Regions from separate parts of the Halomonas sp. JS92-SW72 genome, predicted to be linked through region 1. Evidence: predicted binding sites of a transcription regulator. Region 1 holds the regulator's gene; each other region holds the start of a gene.
The links. Region 1 encodes sigma-54, which starts transcription at its own class of promoters, with help from an activator protein. Its sites were predicted from a motif close to TGGCACNNNNNTTGCTNT; they were not measured.

Region 1 (7,155 bases):
TAAACTCCGCTGGCTCGCCGAACGCCGCCGGTGACCCACAGGGATGTGGGAAATGCGTAGGCCCGCAGGGAGCGGGTCTAGCCCTGACCTTCGCTCGGCGACGTTCCACCAGGCGGAGGGGGGCTTAAAGCCCGGCGGTATCGCGGATCAGCTTGAAGAGCTTGCGGGCACTGGCGGGGGGCTTGCCCCTCTCGCGCTCGCGCTGGGCGTTGCGGATCAGCTGGCGCAGCGCCTGGCGATCGACCTCGGGATAGTCGGCGATGAAGGCCTCCACGGCGGCGTCGCCCTCGTCGAGCAGGCGGTCCCGCCAGGCCTCCAGGCGATGGAAGGCGTGGTCGCGGCGCAGCTTTTCCTGCTCGATCTCGTCGTAGACGGCCTTGATCGCTTCGAGGTTCTCGCGGCGCATGACCTTGCCCACATACTGCATGTGGCGCCGGCGCCCTTCGTGGGAGCGCACGCGCGAGGTCTCCTCCACGGCGGCCAGCATGTCGTCGGAGAGGGGAAAGCGGGCGCGCTCGGCGGGGGTCATGGCGATGATCGCCTCGCCCAGCGCCTGCAGGGCATGCATCTCCCGCTTGAGCTGGGACTTGCTGGGGCGTTCGTCTTCGTCGGGCTGCTGCTGGATCAGCTGGTCGAGCAGTTCGAGGGGGGAATCCTGGGACATGCCGCATCCATGGTTGGGCTTGAGAATGGCCACAGTATACCAGCCCGCGGCGGCGGGCTTGAGCGCAACATCACGAAGAGTTGGCCCGCGGGGCCGGCAGACGAGGAGAGACCCATGACACAGGCATTCGATGCCGCCGCCCAGCAGGCCCTGCTGGAGACCCGCGCCCAGATGGCCCTGGAGCTGGCCCGTCGGCTCGGCGCCGACGCCTGCGAGGTGGGCGCCAGCGTCGACCAGGGCGTCGGCGTGAGCGTGCGTGAGGGCGAGGTGGAGACGGTGGAGCTCTCCCGGGACCAGGGCATCGCGGTGACGGTCTACGTGGGCAAGCGCAAGGGCAGTGCCTCCTCCACCGACGCCGGGGAGGCGTCGATCCGTGCGGTGGTGGAGAAGGCCCTGGCCATCGCTCGCCACACCGGCGAGGACCCCGCATCGGGGCTGGCCGACGCCGAGCTGATGGCGCGTGAGCTGCCCGACCTCGACGTCCACCACCCCTGGCCACTCTCCACCGAGGAGGCCATCGAGCTGGCACTGGCCTGCGAGTCCGCCGGCCGTCGCCGCCCGGGCATCATGAGCTCCGACGGCGCCTCGCTCTCCAGCGGCGAGGGCGTGCGAGTCTACGCCAACAGCCACGGCTTCCTGGGCAGCCAGCGCGGCAGCCGCCACTCGCTCTCCTGCATGCTGATCGCCCAGGACGAGAGCGGCATGCAGCGCGACTACGACTACACCAGTGCCCGCCATCCCCGCGACCTGCTGGCGCCCGAGCGGGTGGGCGAGAGCGCCGCCGAGCGCACCCTGCGCCGCCTGGGGGCCGGTCGTCCGGCGACGGGGCGAATGCCGGTGCTGTTCGATCCCACCCTGGCGGGGGGGCTGGTCGGCTCGCTGATGGGGGCCATCGCCGGCGGGGCCCTCTATCGCCAGGCCTCCTTCCTCTGCGACCGTCTCGGCGATGCGCTCTTCCCCGAGTGGTTCAGCCTTCAGGAGCGCCCCATGGAGAGGGGCGCCATGGCCAGTTCGCCCTTCGACGGCGACGGTGTGCAGACCCGTGACAACGTCTTCATCGAGCAGGGGCGCCTGGCCAGCTACATGCTCTCCGCCTACAGCGCTCGGCGGCTGGGGATGCAGACCACCGGCAACGCCGGGGGCGCGCGCAACCTGCGCATCGAGGCGCCGCTGGCCTCGCGCGAGGAGCTGCTCTCGCGCATGGGGCGCGGGGTGCTGGTCACCGAGCTGATGGGGCAGGGGGTCAACGCCGTGACCGGAGACTACTCCCGCGGGGCGGCAGGCTTCTGGGTGGAGAGTGGCGAGATCCAGCACCCGGTGGAGGAGTTCACCATCGCCGGCAACCTGGAGGCGATGTTCAAGGGCCTGGCCGGCATCGGCAGCGATACCGACACCCGCGGCAGCATCCATACCGGCAGCTGGCTGATCGACGAGATGACCGTCGCCGGCAGCTGAGGCTCGGGTATCCTCCCTCGCCCGAGGCTGCGCTCACGATCCCGGGAATGAAACCCTGACACTTCGCTTGCGTCTTGCGGGTCGGGCCGGAACAAGGTCCCTCTTGCCGACCCTGAATCGGCTTCCCTGCCGATTCACCCGCGACGCCGCACTCGTGGTCAGCATTCCCGGGTAGATATCGTTTCGCTGCCGCCTCGAGCGCTTTCTCGCTGACCGCAGCTATTCATCCTCGTGAAAGCGAGCCTCGAACAGCGCCTCTATGGCGTCGAGGGCCGCCTCGGCGTCCTCGCCCTCGGCGGTCACCGTGAGCTCGGTGCCGCAAGGAGCGGCGAGCATCAGCAGCGACATGATGTTGGCGGCGTCGCCGCGCATGGGCCCGTTGGCCACGCTGATGGAGGCGGCGAAGGGCTGGCAGCACTGCACCAGCTTAGTGGCGGCGCGCGCATGCAGGCCGCGCTTATTGCTCAGGGTCAGCTTGCGTTGCGGCACGCTCAACTTCCTTGATGAGGTGTGACGTCGGTCGCCGGGTCCGGCAACGGGGGCAGGGTGTCATGGATGCCCAGCTCGCGATGGCGCAGCCGGACCAGGGGGTGGGAGGCGGCCAGGCTCGCGGCCAGGCGCTCCGCCAGGTAGACCGAGCGGTGCTGGCCGCCGGTGCAGCCGATGGCCACCGTGAGGTAGCTGCGGTGGCTGGCCAGGTAGGCGGGCAGCCAGCGCTCCACCCAGGCCTGGATATCGGCGCGCATCGCCTCCACCAGGGGGTAGGTCTCGAGGAACTCGATGACCGGCGCGTCGCGGCCGGTGCTGGCGCGCAGCTGCGGGTCCCAGTAGGGGTTGGGCAGGCAGCGCGCATCGAACACCAGGTCGGCGTCCAGCGGCACGCCGCGCTTGAAGCCGAAGGACTCGAAGGTCAGGGTGAGCTGGTCGGGCTGGTGGCGGGCCACCTGGTCGGCGATACGGCGCCTCAGTTCGTGGACCGATAGCCGTGAGGTGTCGATGACCAGGTCGGCCAGGTCACGGATTTCGGCGAGGGCCAACTCCTCGGAATCGATCGCCTCGGCGAGCGTCATCTGGCTGTCCCGGGTCAGCGGATGGCGGCGCCGGGTGGCAGAGTAGCGCTCGAGCAGGATGCGCGCATCGGTGGTCAGGTAGATCACCTGGCAGGCGATGCCGCGGGCCTGGAGCGCCTGCAGCTGGGCGGGAAAGCTCTGCAGGGCCTGGGGCAGGTTGCGGGCGTCGATGCTGACGGCGATGGAGGAGCGTGGCGACTCCGAGCTGCCCAGTTCATCGACCAGCGAGCCGAGCAGCATGGCCGGGAGGTTGTCGATAGCGTAGTAGCCGAGATCCTCCAGGGCCTGCAGCGCGATCGACTTGCCCGAGCCGGAGCGGCCGCTGATGATCACGAGCTGCATGGGGGATCTCCTGGTCGTCAATCTGGCCGGGCGGCCCGTGGGCGCTACCCCTGCCGTCGAATCGCCTCGATGAGCCGTTCGTGGAGCTCGCGCTGGCTTTCGCTGCGGCGCAGCCCGCTGCGGGTGTCGGCGTCGTTCATCACCCCGGCCACTTGGGCAAGCAGGGCGAGGTGGGCGTCGTCGGCCTCCTCGGGGACCAGCAGCACGAACACCAGGTCGACGGGTTCGCCGTCGATGGCGTCGAAGTCCACCGGCTCGGCCAGCTTCAGGAAGCCGGCGATGGGGGCCTTGCAGTGAGGGCTTCTGGCGTGGGGGATGGCCACCCCGTTGCCGATGCCGGTGCTGCCCAGGCGCTCGCGCCCGATCAGCCGGCTGAACACCTCCTGGCTGTCGAGGCTTGGCGTATTCTGTGCGATGAAGGTGCTGAAGAACTCCAGCACCCGTTTCTTGCTGCCCCCGGGTACGCCGAACAGGGTGCGCTCCGGGGGCAGGATGGCTTCCAGTGACATGATGGGCTCAGCGAGCGCCGGCGCCCTGGGCGCGGGCCTGGGCCTTCTCCTTGTGCTTGACCAGCTGGCGATCCAGCTTGTCGGCCAGAGCGTCGATGGCGGCGTACATGTCACCGTCCTGGGCTTCGGCATGCAGGTCGGCGCCGGCGGCATGCAGGGTGCAGGCGGCGTGCTGGCGCTCCTTCTCCACGGACAGGGTCACCTGCACGTTGGTGATGTTGTCGTAGTGGCGCTCCACGCGAGCCAGCTTCTCGTCCACATAGCCACGCAGGGCATCGGTCAGTTCCACATGATGGCCGGTGATATTGACTTGCATGACACGCTCCTTGCTCGTTGGTTGTGGGTCGATTGTAACCCTTTTTCCTGCCTTGCATACCCCCCGGTCTGCCGCCGCCGCGGCGGGCCTGATGCAGGTCAGCGAAGCGCGGGCGGGTGGCGGTTGGCACGCGACGCAGCCGGCGTTCCGGGGCATGCTGGGAGATGGGGTCGGTGCCGCGCTGGCATCATCTCAGCCGCTTGCGCTCGCTGGAGGAGGGGATGCCCATCGCCTCGCGGTACTTCGCTACGGTCCGGCGGGCCACCTGGATGCCGGCCTCCTCGAGCAGGGCCACCAGCTTGCTGTCGGAGAGCGGCTTGCGCGGCGGCTCCTCCTGGATCAGCTTGCGGAGCCGCGCGCGGATGGCGGTGCTGGAGTGGGCGTCGCCCTCGCCGTTGCCGCCCACCTGGCTGGAGAAGAAGTACTTCAGCTCGAACACCCCTCGGGGGGTGTGGATGTATTTCTGGGTGGTGACCCGGGAGATGGTCGATTCGTGCATCTCCACGGCCTGGGCGATATCGGCCAGGATCAGCGGCTTCATCGCCTCCTCGCCCTGCTCCAGGAAGTCGAGCTGGCGGGCCATGATCTCGCGGCCCACCCGCAGCAGGGTGTCATTGCGGCTGGAGAGGCTCTTCATCAGCCAGCGCGCCTCCTGCAGGTGGTCCTTGAGGAACTGGTTGTCCTGGCTCTTGTCGGCGCGGCGGATCAGCGCCGCGTAGTCGGGCTGGATGCGCAGACGGGGCAGCGCCTCCTGGTTGAGCTCCACGTGCCAGCCGCGGCTGTCCTGGCGTGCCACCAGGTCGGGGATCACGTAGTCGTTCTCGAGGCTGGCGTAGGCGCTGCCGGGGCGCGGGTCCAGGGAGCGGACCAGGGCGATGGCCGTTTCCAGGGCGTCGTCGTCGAGGCCGAGGCGGCGCTTGAGCAGGCGGCGGTCGTCGCCGGCCAGGGCCTCGAGGAACTGGCGCACCAGGCGGCGCGCCTGGGGTAGCAGCGGGGTGTCGTCGGGCAGGGCGGCGAGCTGCAGCATCAGGCACTCGCGCAGGTCCCGGGCGAAGACGCCGGTGGGCTCGAACTGCTGCAGGCGCAGCAGCACCTGCTCCACCTCGGCGCTGCGCAAGCCGCCGAGCCCCTGGGACTTGAGGCCGTCGCGGATCTCGTCGAGGGGTTGCGCCAGGTAGCCCGCGCTGTCCACGGCATCGATCAGGCTCTCGGCGATCTGCTGCTCGCGGGGGTCGAGGTCGGTCATCGCCAGTTGCCAGGCCAGGTGGCCCTGCAGGCTCTGTGCGCTCGCCTCGCGCTCGAAATCGGGGCCCTCGCCGCCGGCCGGCGCCCCCAGGTCCTGGTAGGTGTCCGACCAGTCGCTGTCGGTGCTGAGTTCGTCGGGAATCTCGCTGGCCCAGTCGTCCTCGGGGGCCTCGCTCACCGTCTGCTCGCCGAAGCCCTCATCGAGCTCCAGCATGGGGTTGGACTCCAGCGCCTGCTGGATCTCCTGGCGCAGGTCGAGGGTGGAGAGCTGCAGCAAGGCAATGGCCTGCTGCAGCTGGGGCGTCATGGTCAGCTGCGTGCCGACGCGGAGCTGAAGGGAGGCTTTCATGGCCATCGTGATCGTCTGCCCTCTTGTGCCGGGAAGTGGCCGTAAGGCCTCACCCTAGCGCGGCCGACGCGGGCATGCAAGCGCTTGTTAAGCAACTTCTGTGCCACCCGCAATCACCATGCCGTCATCGAATAACGACAGACATATCAGAGGATTGTGCTCAGAGCCGGAAATCTTCGCCCAGGTAGACCTCGCGCACCCGCTGGTTGGCGAGGATCGCCTCGGCGTTGCCCTCGGCGATGATCTTGCCGTCACCGACGATGTAGGCGGTGTCGCAGATATCCAGGGTCTCGCGCACGTTGTGGTCGGTGATCAGCACGCCGATGCCGCGGGCCTTGAGCTGGCGGATGACCCCCTTGATCTCGCCCACCGAGATGGGGTCGACGCCGGCGAAGGGCTCGTCGAGCAGGATGAAGGCGGGCTCCGTGGCCAGAGCCCGGGCGATTTCCACCCGCCGTCGCTCGCCGCCGGAGAGGCTCATGCCGAGGTTGTCGCGGATATGGGTCACGTGAAACTCCCCGAGCAGCTGCTCGAGGCGGGCGCGGCGCCCCTCGCGGTCGAGATCCTTGCGGGTCTCGAGGATCGCCATGATGTTGTCGGCCACCGACAGCTTGCGGAAGATCGACGCCTCCTGGGGCAGGTAGCCGATGCCGGCCCTGGCGCGCTGGTGCATGGCGGCCCGGGACAGGTCCAGGTCGTCGATGGCCACCTCGCCGGCATCGGCGCGCACCAGCCCCACGATCATGTAGAAGGAGGTGGTCTTGCCGGCGCCGTTGGGGCCGAGCAGGCCGACGATGCTGCCCTGGCGGATGGCCAGGCTGATGTCCTGGACCACGCGGCGACGCTTGTAGCTCTTGGCCAGGTGGCGGGCATGGAGGGTCTTCATGGGCGGCCTTACTGCTCGGGCTGAAGGGTCATGCGGATGCGCTGGCGCCCTTCGACGCCCTCGCCCTCGCTGCGGGCCTGGACCACGCGGCGGTCGAGGAAGTACTCCAGGTAGCCGCCGTCGAAGGTGTCACCGCCCTGGTGCAGCTCGGCGCGGTCGATCAGTTCCATGCGCCGCTCGGCCACGTGGTAGATGATGGTGCGGCCCCAGCCACGCACCATGGGCTCTGCGGGATCGGGCTGCTGCTCCAGATAGGCGCGCTCGCCGGTGGCGATGGCGCGGGAGAGCTGGCCCTGGGCGTTGCGCTGGATCTCCACCC
Region 2 (7,155 bases), 1.2 Mb from region 1:
CCGCTGAAGGTGGCGATACGCAGCACCACGTCGTTGCGCAGCTTGTCGTCGAACAGCTCCAGCACGTCGGCGGCCTGGTGGCGCTCCAGGTGGATCAGCACCGTGGCGATGATCTGCGGATGCTCGTCGCGGATCAGCTCGGCCACCATGGAGGCCTCCATGAGGTTCAGGGCGTCGATGCCCGAGCTGGCGCCGGAGCTCTCCAGCACGTCCTCGATCAGGCTGGAGGCGCGCTCGCTGCCCAGCGCCTTGGTCAGCACCGAGCGGATATGCTCGCTGGAGTTCAGGTTCAGCGCGATGAACTCCTCGGTCTCGGCGTGGAAGTCAGCCAGCACCTGGCGCATCTCGTCATGGGAGACCTGGTCGAGGCGCGCCATCTCGGCGCTGATCAGCTGGATCTCCTTGGCCGAGAGGTACTTGAACACCTCGGCCGCGCTGTCCTCGTCGAGGGCCAGCAGCAGGATGGCGCTGCGCCGAGCGCCGCTTATGTTCAGTGGCTTGTTCATTCCTTGTTCATCCAGCTGCGCACGATCATCGCCACCATGCGGGGATCCTCCTGGGCCATCTCGCGCAGGTCGCTGAGGTTCTGCTCGTACTCCGAGCCCTTGCGGCGGCGCTTGCGCGGCGGCTCGTAGGTGTCGTCGGCATCCGCGGCGGCGGCCTTGGTCGACTTCTCTTCGTCATCGCCGACCTGAACCTGCAGGGTGGCGCCGGGGGCCGCGACGGCCACCGGGGGCTGCGTGTAACGCTTGATCAGCGGGCGCAGGATCAGCAGGTAGAGCAGCAGGGCGGCCAGGGCCACCAGCAGGTAGCGGCCGATGGAGAGCGCCAGCGCCTGGATCTCGGGGGACTGCCACCACTCCAGCTGGTGCTGCTCTTCGGTAGCGAGCGAGAAGCGGCTGTTGACCACCTCGATCTCGTCGCCGCGGGCCACCGAGAAGCCCATGGCCTGGCGCACCAGGCGCTCGATCTGTGCCATCTCGAGCTCGGTGAGTGGCACGCGTACCCGCGCCCCCTCCTCATCGATGTCATCGCGGTAGTTGACCACCACCGCCGCCGTCAGGCGCTCCACCTGCCCCAGGCGGTGCTGGACGTGGGAAACGCTGCGATCGACCTCGTAGTTGACGACCTCATCCTGGCGCAGGGTGTTGATGGCCTGAAGGGCGGCCTGCTGGGCCTCGGCGTCCTCCCCCTCCTCGCCCTCGGCAAGCTCGATGGGGGAGGGCGCGGTGCCCGGCGGTGTGTTGCTCAGCGCTCCGGGGATGCCCTGGGCGAGACCCTCGTCGCCGTTGTAGGAGACGCTGCCCTGACGGCTGCGCACCGCCGCCTCGTTGGGCGGCTGGTTGGGGCCGTAACGCTCGGCGGTCTCCTCGCGGCGCGAGAAGTCGATCTGGGCCGCCACCTGGGCACGCACGTTGCCCTGGCCCAGCAGCGGCACCAGGATGTTCTCGATGCGGCGCTGGAAGGAGCGCTCCACCTCGTCGATATAGTCGAGCTGGGAGCCATCCAGGTCGTGGCGGCCGGCGACCTGGGTCGAGAGCAGGCGCCCGCTCTGGTCCACCACGGTGACGTCTTCGGCGGAGAGCTCCGGCACGCTGCTGGCCACCATGTGCACGATGGCGCTCACCTGGCCATCGCTGAGCAGGCGGCCGGGGTGCAGGGTGAGGATGACCGAGGCCTTGGCCGGCTCGCGGTCGCGCACGAAGACCGACTGGCGCGCCAGCGCCAGGTGCACGCGGGCCCGCTCCACCGGGCCCAGCGACTCCATGGAGCGCGCCAGTTCGCCCTCCAGGCCGCGCTGGAAGTTGACCTGCTCGGCGAACTGGCTGATGCCGAAGGCCTGGTCATCGAGCAGCTCGAAGCCGACGTTGCCGCCGCGCGGCAGGCCCTGTTCGGCCAGCTGCAGGCGCAGGCCGAACACCTGGTCGGTCGGTACCAGCAGGGCCTGGCCGCCCTGGCTGAAGCGGTAGGGCACGCCGCGGCTCTCCAGCTCGCTGACGATGCGGCCGCCATCGGCGTCGGAGAGATTGCTGTAGAGCACGCGATAGTCGGGCGCACGCGCCCACATCAGCAGCGCCACGATGATGGCCACGCAGGCGGCGCCGGCGACCATCAGCAGGATCAGCGGATTGCCGCGCAGCTGCTGCAGCATGCGCTCGACGCCGCCGGAGGGCTTGGCCCCCTGGCGAGAGGAACTGTCCTGGGTGCCGGTGGCCTGGGCGCCATTACTCATTCACGCCACCCCGAGGGTCGGCATGAGCAATGACGAAGGCCACTGTCATGGAAGAAAAAGGCATTATCGGCGTCCATGGCTCGCGATTGGCTGCCCTGGCGGCAGTCGGAACTGTGATGGACGCCATTATCCTTGTCGCCGTCGACCCCTAATCCGGAATAAGCCCCCCTTTTCATCGGCATTTGCCCCGATGGCGGCGAGCCACCCGGTGCTAGCCTTGTCAGCCATCGACTACCGTCAATCAGAACAGCAGCAGGCGAGGCGTATTCATGAGTTCACCGGCCATTCAGTCCGCCCTGACCCAGATGCAGAGCCTGGCGACCCAGGCCGCCGGCCAGTCGGCCAAGGGACAGCAGGTCTCCACTCAGGTGGGGGCGGGGGGCTTTGCCGGGGAGCTGCAGGCGTCGATCCAGCGCATCAACCGCCTGCAGCAGGTCTCCGCGGCCAAGGCGCAGGCCTTCCAGGCCGGTGACCCCGGCGTGGAGCTCAATGATCTGATGGTGGACATGCAGAAGGCCAGCGTGGCCTTCCAGATGGGCACCCAGGTGCGCAATCGCCTGGTGACGGCCTACAAGGACGTGATGAACATGCAGGTGTGATACTGCCTGCTGCGCTCGATATCCAGTCAGCCGGCGGTGCTCAAGATCCTCATTGAGCAAACACCCGCTAGGCTTCCAGGCTGAGCAGCCGCCCCTGCACCTCGCCGAGGCGCTCCGCCACCCGCAGCACCTCCTCCGAGGGGATCTGGCGGATCACATCGCCGCTCTCGCGGTCGACGATGCGCGTCACCACTCGCGACTCCACCTCTCCCAGCTCGAACTGCACCCCGTAGTGGCGCATCACCTCGTTGATGCGCTGGATCGGCTCGACCAGCTCACCGCGGCTGGGCGGCACCTGGCCGCTTTCCGCCTGGGCGAGGACGCCGCCGGCGGCGGGCAGGGCGGTCTCCAGCACGCGTTCCATCTGCTGGCGGGGCGTCAGCCCCTGCAGGGCGGGACTGACGGCGGTGACGCTGGAGGCATCATAGAGAGGTGAGCTCATGGCACGGTTCCTTGGCGGACGTTGTTCTAGGCGAGATACCCCGGCATGCTGCCGCGGCACCCTCTGAATCAATCGCTTCTCCTTATCTATCGGCACGGGGGCGGCAGAGCTTTAGCTCGGCCGCCCCCGGGTGCCTTGACGTCAGCCTGAAGGCCTACGAGAAGGCGGGTTCGTGCTGGCTGGAGGCGGTGGGCGCCCAGGCGGTGGGCAGCGAAGCGCTCTCGCTTACCTTGAACTGGCCGATCAGCCGGGCCATGTCGCTGGCCTGGTCGTCCAGCGAGCGGCTGGCGGCCGACACCTGCTCCACCAGGGCGGCGTTCTGCTGGGTCACCTCCTCGAGCTGGGAGACCGCCTGGTTGATCTGCTCGATGCCAGCCGACTGCTCGCCGGTGGCCGCTGCCATCTCGGCCACCAGTTCGGCGACCTTCTCTACCTGCCGGGTGATCTCGGCCAGGGTTTCGCCGGTGGTGCGCACCAGCCGCTCGCCCTCGTCGATGCGCGCCACGTTGGTGCTGATCAGGTGGCGGATCTGTTCGGCCTCCTCGGCGCTGCGGCTGGCCAGCTTGCGCACCTCCTGGGCGACCACCGCGAAGCCGCGCCCGTGCTCGCCGGCGCGGGCCGCCTCCACCGAGGCGTTGAGCGCCAGCAGGTTGGTCTGGAAGGCGATGTTGTCGATCGCCGCGACGATGGAGGTCACCTCCTGGTTGGCGGTATGGATCTGCTCCATCGCCGCGCTGGCCTGCAGGGCCACCTCGTTGGCGGCTCGGGCGTGTTCGGCGGTCTCGCCGGTCATGGTGCGAGCGGCGTGGGCGTTGTCGGCGGTCTGGCGCACGGTGGCGGTGATCTGCTCCATGCTCGAGGCGGTCTCCACCAGGGAGGCGGACTGCTCCTCGGTGCGCTGGGCCAGGTCCTGGTTGCCCTGGGCGATCTCGCCGCTGGCGACCTCCACCGAGAGAGCCCCGCGGCGGATGTTGGCCACCAGCTGCTCGGTGGCGTCGGTGGAGTCGTTGAACGCCCGGTAGAGGCGGCTGAGCTCGTCGGTGCCGAGCACCGGCAGGCGCCGGGTCAGATCACCGCCGCGGCTTTCGATATCCTCGAGGGCGAGGCGCAGGGAGCGCGTGATGCTGCGCACCACCAGGAAGGCAAAGAGGATGGCCAGGCCCGCGGCGACAAGCGTCACCACGGCGTAGGCGATCAGGTCCTGGCGCGCCTCTTGGCGCAGGGCCGCTGCGGCCGTCTCGACCTCACCGATCGCCGCGTTCTCCACCTCGCGCAGGCGCTCGATCTTGACCGTCTGCCAGTCGAACCACTGCTCGGCATCGACCTCGAAGCCACCCATTACACCACGCTCCACGGCCACCTGGCGCAGCGGCAGCAGACGTTCGATCTCCGGACCGCTCAGCGCCTCGGCCAGCCGCTCGCGAAGGCTGGCGCTCGCCAGGCTGTCGAAGGTCTCCAGGAAGGCCGCCTCCTCGCCGACCAGCGAGAGCAGGCGCTGGTGGGCGGGGGCGCGCATCACGTTGGCCCCGAAGGCGTTGGTGAGCAGGGCGCGCTCGATGCCCGCCAGGTCCTTGGCTTTCAGCAGGGCGTAGTAGGTGGAGAGCCCGCGGGTGATGCTGGCGGCCTCGGTGCGCTGGGTCATGCGTCCGACCAGGGTCATCAGCTCGCCGTTGATGGCGGTGTAGTGGCCGATCGCCTCCTCGGCGCCGATCGCCAGGCCGTCGACCCGCTGGCGAATGCCCTCATGGCTCGCCAGCAGCTGCTGCACCCGGTCGAGCCGGCCCTGCATCCGCTCGTCCAGGCGGTTCTCCATGCTGCCGATGTCATCACGCAGGACCGCGATCTGGGCATCGGTCTGCGCGCGCTGAGCCGCCAGGCGGTTGCCGAACTCGCCGCCCTGGCTGCCCAGGTAGCCCGAGGTCATGCCGCGCTCGCGCTGCATCTGATGCACCAGGTCGCCGGCGCGATGGGCGAGTATGGCCAGCCCCTCCAGCTCGGCCATGTTGGCGGCCAGGCGCTGGCGCTCTAGGATGCCGCTGCCCGCGAACCAGGCCAGGGCCAGCAGCGGCAGCAGCAGGGTAAGCAGGAACTTCCTGCCCATGGGGATGCGGTGAAGAAGGTGGGTCATCAAGGTTTCTCCAGAGGGTGGCAGGCAGCCTGTCTGAAAGCGGTATCGGCAGTGTGCCTTTGGGCTTTAGGCGTACAGGTAGCTACCGATATCGACGATGACCCAGGTCAAAAATGCGCCGCCCTACTCGCCACGCCTGAGCCGGCGGAGGGCGGTCCGTGCGTCTATTCATTCGCTCTCGGTAATGTCGTATCTTGCGGCAACCGGACGGATCGATCCGGCTACGCAAGGAACTCCGATAATGACGAGACAAAGAACGGTGAATGCAGCGGCCGTCTGCGCCGCGCTGGCGTTTTCGCTGAGTGCTGCTGCCTGGGCCAAGGGAAGTGGCCAGCCGGACTGGCGAGCGGCGCCGCTCTATGACACGGTCACGCTTGCCGCCGGCTTCGTGCCGGACCCGTGGGAGCGGCAGCTGCAGGCGGGCGGCGGTGATGAGGTTGGCCACGAGCTCGGCCCCGGCTGCACAGGCTACATCAACGCCAGCGCGCCGGATGTGGATCTCAACTACCAGGCCGCCAACTCTCCGCTCTATATCCACGTTGTCTCCGACAGCGATACCACCCTGGTGGTCAATGGGCCTGATGGGCGCTGGTACTGCAACGACGACTTCAGCGGCCTGGATCCCGCGCTGATCTTCCAGAACCCGCTGAGCGGCTACTACAACATCTGGGTCGGCGTGCACGGCAGCAGCGAGCTGCGTGCCGCGACGCTGCGGATCACCGAGCTCAACCCGTTCTGAGGCCGCTCGGGCTCCCGGCCGCAAGCCAGAAGGCCCGGCTATGCCGGGCCTTCTTCTTCCGATGGCGAAGGCCTGTCAGAAGGTGTAGCTGATGCCGATGATGGCCACCGGGTAGACTTCGAGCTTCTCGGCGTCGTTCTTCAGGTCTCGCTCCTCACGGCGCAGGGCCTGTCGGAAATCATCGTTAGTTCCCTCGAAATTCTCGGCGGAGATGAGCGAGGCGTCCACGTAGGTGGCCATCACGCCCAGCGCGGAGAAGGCGCCAAGGCCGCTTCGGTGGGAGCTGCGCCAGCCAATGCCGGCATAGGGGCTCACCCCGTCGGCGATGGTCAGCTTGCCGCGAATCTCGCCGACTGCGTCGCTGTCGAAGGGCTGGCCGCCAACGTCGATGGTCTGATTGCCGTTGGCGCGGCCGCGCACGTTGGCTTCCATGTCCGGGAGCATGGCGCCGGCGGTGAGGCCGGCGGCCATCCATTTCTTCATTGAATCGTTTCCCTTGCATAGCAGTTTCAGGACAGGGGCACGCCGTTGCCTGGCGAGCCCACGACCCCTTTCGGCCGATTTTTCCGAGACTTGAGTGCTACCTTCGTCGCTCGTGCTGCGCTGCGATACGCTGCTACTATCCTGCGCAACAAGAACAAGGAAACTCACCATGAGCCACCCGCACTCCGCCCCGGCCGGTGCTCGGTGCCGCACCCATGACGGCGGACATCCTTCAACACCGTCGTGTCGGGAAGCTACCGAGTATGACTGGCAACGCCAGCAGCACGAACTGCGCCTGCTGGCCATCGTGTTCGAGACCGGCCAGGCGACCCTGATCACCGACGCCGAAATGCGTATCCAGAAGGTCAACCGAGCGTTCATGGAGATCACCGGCTACCAGGCCGAGGAGGTCGTCGGCCAGACGCCCCGTCTGTTCAAGTCCGGTCGCCATGACAAGGCCTTCTATGCTCGCCTCTGGGAGTCGCTCGAGACCACCGGCCACTGGCAGGGCGAGATCTGGAATCGCAATCG
Region 3 (7,155 bases), 700 kb from region 1:
GCTGGCGCACGTTGCCCGGCCAGGGCAGACGGGTCAGGTGGCTCTCGGCCTCGGGGGTGAGCACCTTGACGTCGGTGGAGAGCTCCTTGGCGGCCTCGGCCAGGAAGTGACGGGCCAGCCGCGGGATATCCTCGCGACGCTCGGCCAGCTTCGGCAGGTGCACGCGGATCACGTTGAGGCGGTGGAAGAGGTCCTCGCGGAAGCGCCCATCCTCCACCAGGCTTTCGAGGTTCTGGTGGGTGGCGGCGATGATGCGCACGTCCACCTTCACCGGCGTGTGGCCGCCGACCCGGTAGAACTCGCCGTCGGCCAGCACCCGCAGCAGGCGGGTCTGGGTCTCGGCGGGCATATCGCCGATCTCGTCCAGGAAGAGGGTGCCGCCGTCGGCCTGCTCGAAGCGGCCCTGGCGCTGGGCGGCCGCGCCGGTGAAGGCGCCCTTCTCGTGGCCGAACAGCTCGGACTCGATCAGGTCCTTGGGGATTGCCGCCATGTTCAGGGCGATGAAGGGCTTGCCGGCCCGCGGGCTGTGCTGGTGCAGCGCCCGGGCCACCCGCTCCTTGCCGGTCCCCGACTCGCCGTTGATCAGCACGGTGATGTGCGAGTGTGACAGCCGGCCGATGGCGCGGAATACCTCCTGCATGGCCGGCGCCTCGCCGATGATCTCGGCATCCAGCCCCTCGGGCACGATGACCGGGCGCTGGCGCTCCCGGGCGTGGGCCACGGCACGGCGCACCAGGGCCAGCGCCTCATCGACATCGAAGGGCTTGGGCAGGTACTCGAAGGCCCCGCCCTGATAGGAGGCCACCGCGCTGTCCAGGTCGGAGTGGGCGGTCATCACGATCACCGGCAGGTCCGGGTGGGCCTCGCGCACCCGGGCCATCAGGTCCAGGCCATCGATGCCGGGCATGCGGATGTCGGTGACCAGCACGTCGGGCGGATTGTCGAGCAGGCGCTGCAGGGCGGTGTCCGCGCGCTCGATGCACTCAACGTCGAGGTCGGGTTGGGCGAGGGCGCGTTCGAGCACCCAGCGGATGGCGCGGTCGTCATCGACGACCACCACGCGAGCGGCGTCAGTCATGGCGCTTCTCCAGGGGAATCAGCAGTCGGAATTCGGTCTGGCCTGGCTCGGAATCACATTCGATCAGGCCCTGGTGCTGGTGCAGGATCGCCTGGGCGATGGAGAGCCCCAGGCCGCTGCCCTCGGCGCGGCCGGAGACCATGGGATAGAAGAGCGTCTCGCGCAGCGCCTCGGGAACGCCGGGACCGTTGTCGATGATCGCCACCTCGCACACCAGGCGGTGGCGCTCGGCGCCGAGGGTGAACTGGCGGCGCGCCCGGGTGCGCAGCACCAGCCGCGGCTCGGGCGTCCCCGACTCGGTCATCGCCTCCACGGCATTGCGGGCCACGTTGAGCACCGCCTGGATCATCTGGGCCTCGTCGCCGGCCAGGTCGGGCAAGCTGGGGTCGTAGTCGCGCTCGACCCGCACCTGAGGGTGCTCGACGCTCAGCAGCGAGCGCACCCGCTCCAGCACCTTGTGGATATTGAGCGGCTCGTGGCGGGTCACCCGGTTGGGGCCCAGCATGGAGTCCACCAGATCGCGCAGCCGATCGACCTCCTCGACGATGATCCGGGTGAACTCCTTCAGGTCCGGGTCGTCGAGGTCGCGCTCCAGCAGCTGGGCCGCCCCGCGGATGCCGCCCAGGGGGTTCTTCACCTCGTGGGCCAGGCCTCGGGTCAGCACCTTGATGGTCTCCTGGCGGGTCAGCAGCGCCTCCTCCCGGGAGATGCGCATCAGCCGGTCGCGGGGCTCGATCTCCAGCAGCAGCTCCTCCCGGGAAAGCGGCGTGACCGTGTAGTCCACCGTCAGCGCCTCGCCGCCCAGCATGGTCAGGCGCGCCTCGCGCTGGGTGAAGGGGTGAAATTCGTCCCGGGCCTTGCCCAGTACCGCGCCGAGCCCATCGTCGCTCTCCATCAGGGCGCACAGCGCCACACCCTGCACCCGGCTGAGGCTGTTCGCCAGCAGCGCCTCGGCGGCAGGGTTCATCCATCGCAGCCTCAGCTCGCCGTCCAGCAGGACCACGGCGGTGGTGAGGTGCTCCATCAAGCGTTGATACATCGAAGGGGCCATATCGAATCCAGGGTAGACACCAAGCGATTGCAAGAAGCGCGCCAGACTCGCAAGGCCCACCGCCAGGGGCTCCGCGGCGGCGGATCGCCACCTTGTCGCACCAAAATAGTGCAGAAAAGGAACGACTGCACGGCGCGACGGACGATGCCGGTGCACCGAGTGCCCCGCAAGGGCTCAGCGGGAGGTGCCGCGCTCCTCATGACGGCGCAGCGGCGGGTCATCGTCGGGCAGCCGTCGCAGCGATTCCGCACCGCGACGTAGCGGCGACGGCGCCTCGGCAGGCGGGGGCGGCGGCTTCACGGGCGAGTGGATCGGCCCGCCGCCATGGGGCGGCCAGCGGTCGCCATGCGGGGGGCGACAGGGCCTCGGGCTGCCGTCCGGGCACCACGGCCAGGGCGCCCAGCGAGGGGGCAGCTAATCGGCGGGGCGGTTGACGCTGGCCCGGTGCACATAGATGGTCACCGGCGAGCTGCGATGGCGAACGGCGCCGCTGCCATCGAGCAGCTCCGCCTGCAGCACGTGTTCGCCGGGGTTCATGTTGGCCACCATGAAGGCGGTGGTATGCATCGCCGTCTGGCTCACCTGGCCGTCCACCAGCAGGCGAACGCGATGGTCCTCGCGCAGCTCGGGCTGGATGCCCAGCTCCACCGGCACGTTACCCGCCGCCCCCACCGGGAAGGCCTGCTCATGGCTGGGGGAGAGGATGCGGAAGCTGTCGTAGGGCATGAAGGGCTGGCCGGGTGAGCCCGTCGCCGCGGCGGCACCGCTGGCCTCGAGCTGTGGCGCCGGCTCGCCGCGGCGCACCTCGCCGCTGGAGGGCACCACGGTCAGCGGCGCCAGCTCCACCTGCTCACCGCCCCGGTCCGGGTTGTCGGTAAAGACCACGTTGCCCTGGGCATCGGTGGTGCGATAGATCGTCTGGGCCTGGGCCGCCAGGCTGAACGACAGCCCCACCGCCAGGGCCATCAAGGCCTTGTTCATGGATACCCCCTGCGTGCCGCCTTCCTGGCGGTCTGTGGATGGTGTTGCCTTACCCCTGCTTGGATAGTGAACAAGATAAAGGGGTTCCGCCATGGCGGAACCCCTTTTCGATCAACGCCGGGGCGTCGATGCCGGGCCAGGTCGCGTCGCGCCTGGCCGCTGCCGTCATCAGCAGCTGTAGTACATGTCGAACTCGATGGGGTGGGTGGTCATGCGAATGCGCTCCACGTCCTCCATCTTCAGCTCGATGTAGGCATCGATCATGTCATCGGTGAAGACGCCACCCTCGGTCAGGAAGGCGCGATCCTTGTCCAGGGCATCCAGGGCCTGGTCGAGGCTGTGGGCCACGGTCGGCACCTTCTTGCCCTCTTCCGGCGGCAGGTCATAGAGGTTCTTGTCCATGGCGTCGCCGGGGTGGATCTTGTTCTTGATGCCGTCGATGCCGGCCATCAGCATCGCCGCGAAGCACAGGTAGGGGTTGGCGGTCGGGTCCGGGAAGCGGAGCTCGACGCGCTTGCCCTTGGGGCTGGCGGTGTAGGGGATGCGGATGGAAGCGGAGCGGTTGCGGGCCGAGTAGGCCAGCATCACCGGCGCCTCGAAGCCCGGCACCAGACGCTTGTATGAGTTGGTGGAGGCGTTGGCGAAGGCGTTCAGGGCACGGGCGTGCTTGATGATGCCGCCGATGTAGTAGAGGGCCATCTCGGAGAGACCCGCGTACTCGTCGCCCGCAAACTGGTTGTTGCCATCCTTCCAGAAGGACTGGTGGACGTGCATGCCGGAGCCGTTGTCACCGACCAGCGGCTTGGGCATGAAGGTGGCGGTCTTGCCGTAGGCATGGGCCACGTTGTGGATCACGTACTTGAGTTCCTGGACCTCGTCGGCCTTCTTGACCAGGGTGTTGAACTTGACGCCGATCTCGTTCTGGCCGGCGTTGGCCACCTCGTGGTGGTGCACCTCGACGGTCTGGCCGATGGCCTCCAGGGTGTTGCACATGGCGCCACGGATATCGTGGAAGCTATCGACCGGGGGCACCGGGAAGTAGCCGCCCTTGACCCGCGGGCGGTGGGCCAGGTTGCCGCCCTCGATGGAACGGTCGGTGGCCCAGGCGCCCTCTTCGGAGGTGATCTTGTACATGGAGCCCTCGATATCGGACTTCCAGTGCACCTCGTCGAAGATGAAGAACTCGGGCTCGGGGCCGAAGAAGGCGGTGTCGCCCAGGCCGGTGGACTGCAGGTAGGCCTCGGCGCGCTTGGCGATGGAGCGCGGGTCACGCTCGTAACCCTGCATGGTGGCCGGCTCGATGATATCGCAGCGCAGCACCAGGGTGGCGTCTTCGGTGAAGGGGTCGAGGAAGGCGGTGCCGTCTTCCGGACGCAGGATCATGTCGGACTCGTTGATGCCCTTCCAGCCGGAGATGGAAGAGCCATCGAACATCTGGCCGTTCTCGAAAAACTCCTCGTCCACATCGCGGGCCGGGATGGTGACGTGCTGCTCCTTGCCACGGGTATCGGTGAAGCGCAGGTCGACCCACTTCACGTCATGTTCTTCAATCAGGGCGAGAGTCTTGGCAGACATGGTGTCCTCCAGGGTTGAACTTGGCTCGAAGCCTTGGTGATGCGAGATCGGGATACGTCGAATTCGGGGTACTGCGAAGTTGTAGCACGCCGTGGACACCCTGCCCACGGCAGCCGGCATTCTCTCCGACGCTGCCCAATACAATGCACGCCTCATGCCAACACTGCACCCCGATGCGGCAAAATAAGGGCAACATGCTGATTTAAAAAATGAAAACGAAACACCTCGGCGCACCAGCCTGAATCACGCCCCGCCGGGCGCCCCTCGGGAACATCGTCCAGCCCCATCCTTTGCACCATGAAAGTGCGAAATGATTCACCAATGCACCGCTGAAGGGCGCTCGAGGCATCGCAGGTCCCGCGCCCCTCCCGGAGGGGACCGCCATCCTGGAGCGTCCAGAGATTTCCCACCGAACCCCTTTGATACCTAGAGTCACTAACGGCTACACTTCATTACACCACCCCTCGAGGTACCGGCAGCGAACTCCTGGCAGCCGACCCACGACCCAAGGGTGCGGCCTACTGGAGCGGAGTTCGCATGGCTGACGTCACCGGCTGCATTCTGATCGACGCCCGCAGCGCCGGCTCCCGCCTGCCTCGGCAGCTGGCGGTCGTGGCGCCGCTCGCGCGTGCCGAGACCTTCTCGCTGGCCATCATCGACGACACCGGCGATGCCCGACTGCCCCCCATGGCGCACCGCTACGGTGCACGCCTGCTCAGCGTCATTCCCGCCCCCCTGGGGCAGCGCCTCAACGACGCCATCGCCCGCAGCCCTGGCCCGCTGCTGATCTTTCCCGGCATCGGCAGCGTCTCCAGCGCCGAGACGCTCTCCCGGCTGGCCGCCGAGGTGTCAGCAGGCCGGGCCGATGTCGCCCTCCTCCCCTCCCTGCAGCGCGGCCCGCAGCGGCGCCTGCTGGTCTGGCTCAGGATCAGTCGCCTGCCCCGTGGCGAAGGCCTGTGCCTGTCCCGCGCCTGGTTCGATCGCATCGGCGGCTGCGACCCCGAGCTGGACGATGGCGCCCTGGACGAGCTGCTGGAACGCCTGCGCGCCTGCGGTGCCCGGACAAGGCCCACCGACGCCTGACACTGGCCGCCGGACCCGACCGACCGTCGATCGACTATCCTGCATACGTTGACTGCCCGTCGTAGGCACGCATTGAGCCTGCCATCCGGCGCCGATAGGGTACGGACTTTACTGATCAACCGGCCGTACACGACAAAAAATGACCGCCAACCCCTCCATCCAGCGCAAGAATTTCTGGTCCGGCCTGGGCGTTGCCGCCGTCGCGGTGCTCCTGCTCACCTGGGTCATTCCCACCTGGGGCGGCCGTGGCTTCGCCGTCGGCATGCACCCCCGCACCCTGGCCACCCTCGGCGCCTGGATCATGCTGGTCTGTGCCCTCGCCCTCAGCCTGCTCAGCGCCATCGCCCTGCTGCGCACCCGCGAGCCCTTCGTGGCCCGGCCCGACCTGCTGGGCCTCTGGCACCAGACTTGGCCCTTTCTCTATGTGCTGGCCTTCATCGTGGCCATCGACCGCCTGCCGCTGACCTGGGTGGCCCCGGCGATGATCGCCGGCCTGCTGCTGATCCTCGGCGAGCGGCGCTGGCATGTGCTGGCCCTCACCGCGGCCATTCCCACCGGCGGCCTCTATGTGCTGACCGTCCACCTGATGCGCATAGGAGTGGTGTGAGATGGGATTCGATGCCATCCTCGGCTCCTTCGCGGCCGCCCTGCACTACGAGTCCATCGCGGTCATCCTCGGCGGTGTGCTGCTCGGCTATATCGTGGGGGTGATCCCGGGTCTCAACCGGGCGGTGGCCATCGCCATCGCCATTCCGCTGACCTTCTACATGTCGGCCTATGCGGCCATCGCCTTCCTGATCGGGCTCTCCAAGGGCACCGCGGCGGGCAGTGCGGTCTCGGCGATCCTGCTCAACACCCCGGGGGAGCCCTCCTCGGCGGCCACCTGCCTGGACGGCTACCCCATGGCGAGCTCGGGCAAGCCGCGCAAGGCCCTCAAGGTGGGCCTGCTGGCCTCGGTGATCGGCGACCTGCTGGCCACCCTGCTGCTGATCGCGGTGGCCATTCCCTTCGCGTCGATCGCGCTGAAGTTCGGTCCCTACGAGCTGGCCGCGATCCTGCTCTTCGCGCTGGTGTTCATCGCCGGCATGGCGGGGGGCTCCTTTCTCAAGGGCCTGGCCGCGGGCGGCATGGGGGTGATCCTCGGCACCGTGGGACTGGACCCGGAGACCGGCGCCATGCGCCTGACCTTCGGCCATGCGGAGCTGATGGAGGGGGTGCCGATCCTGCCGCTGGTGATCGGGACCCTGGCGCTGGCCGAGATGTTCGTGCAGCTCGACGAGTACCGCCGCAACAGGGGCGGCCGCGTGATCAAGCTGGGCCAGGAGGCCGATGACGACCTCTCCTGGCCGGAGTTCAAGGGCACCCTGCCGACCATCTTCAGGAGCAC

Region 2: fliE (flagellar hook-basal body complex protein FliE) is a predicted target of sigma-54. The motif match lies at 2,310-2,327, and genes of this name have one in related genera.
Region 3: glnA (glutamate--ammonia ligase) is a predicted target of sigma-54. The motif match lies at 4,828-4,845, and genes of this name have one in related genera.

What each region holds. Positions count from the first base shown of each region.
Region 1 is NZ_CP032147.1:584,066-591,220, forward strand. It holds gene yjgA (ribosome biogenesis factor YjgA) at 125-664, opposite strand; gene pmbA (metalloprotease PmbA) at 779-2,119, shown strand; gene D1793_RS02765 (HPr family phosphocarrier protein) at 2,339-2,608, opposite strand; gene rapZ (RNase adapter RapZ) at 2,611-3,531, opposite strand; gene ptsN (PTS IIA-like nitrogen regulatory protein PtsN) at 3,576-4,040, opposite strand; gene raiA (ribosome-associated translation inhibitor RaiA) at 4,048-4,356, opposite strand; gene D1793_RS02785 (RNA polymerase factor sigma-54) at 4,544-5,956, opposite strand; gene lptB (LPS export ABC transporter ATP-binding protein) at 6,111-6,836, opposite strand; gene lptA (lipopolysaccharide transport periplasmic protein LptA) at 6,845-7,155, opposite strand, start outside.
Region 2 is NZ_CP032147.1:1,744,215-1,751,369, reverse strand. It holds gene fliG (flagellar motor switch protein FliG) at 1-506, opposite strand, end outside; gene fliF (flagellar basal-body MS-ring/collar protein FliF) at 503-2,233, opposite strand; gene fliE (flagellar hook-basal body complex protein FliE) at 2,503-2,832, shown strand; gene D1793_RS08160 (flagellar protein FlaG) at 2,900-3,274, opposite strand; gene D1793_RS08155 (methyl-accepting chemotaxis protein) at 3,429-5,402, opposite strand; gene D1793_RS08150 (peptidase S1) at 5,644-6,141, shown strand; gene D1793_RS19410 (hypothetical protein) at 6,217-6,624, opposite strand; gene D1793_RS08140 (sensor domain-containing diguanylate cyclase) at 6,794-7,155, shown strand, end outside.
Region 3 is NZ_CP032147.1:1,287,478-1,294,632, reverse strand. It holds gene ntrC (nitrogen regulation protein NR(I)) at 1-1,078, opposite strand, end outside; gene glnL (nitrogen regulation protein NR(II)) at 1,071-2,117, opposite strand; gene D1793_RS06160 (DUF4124 domain-containing protein) at 2,544-3,110, opposite strand; gene glnA (glutamate--ammonia ligase) at 3,279-4,685, opposite strand; gene D1793_RS06150 (hypothetical protein) at 5,223-5,768, shown strand; gene D1793_RS06145 (hypothetical protein) at 5,908-6,375, shown strand; gene D1793_RS06140 (tripartite tricarboxylate transporter permease) at 6,377-7,155, shown strand, end outside.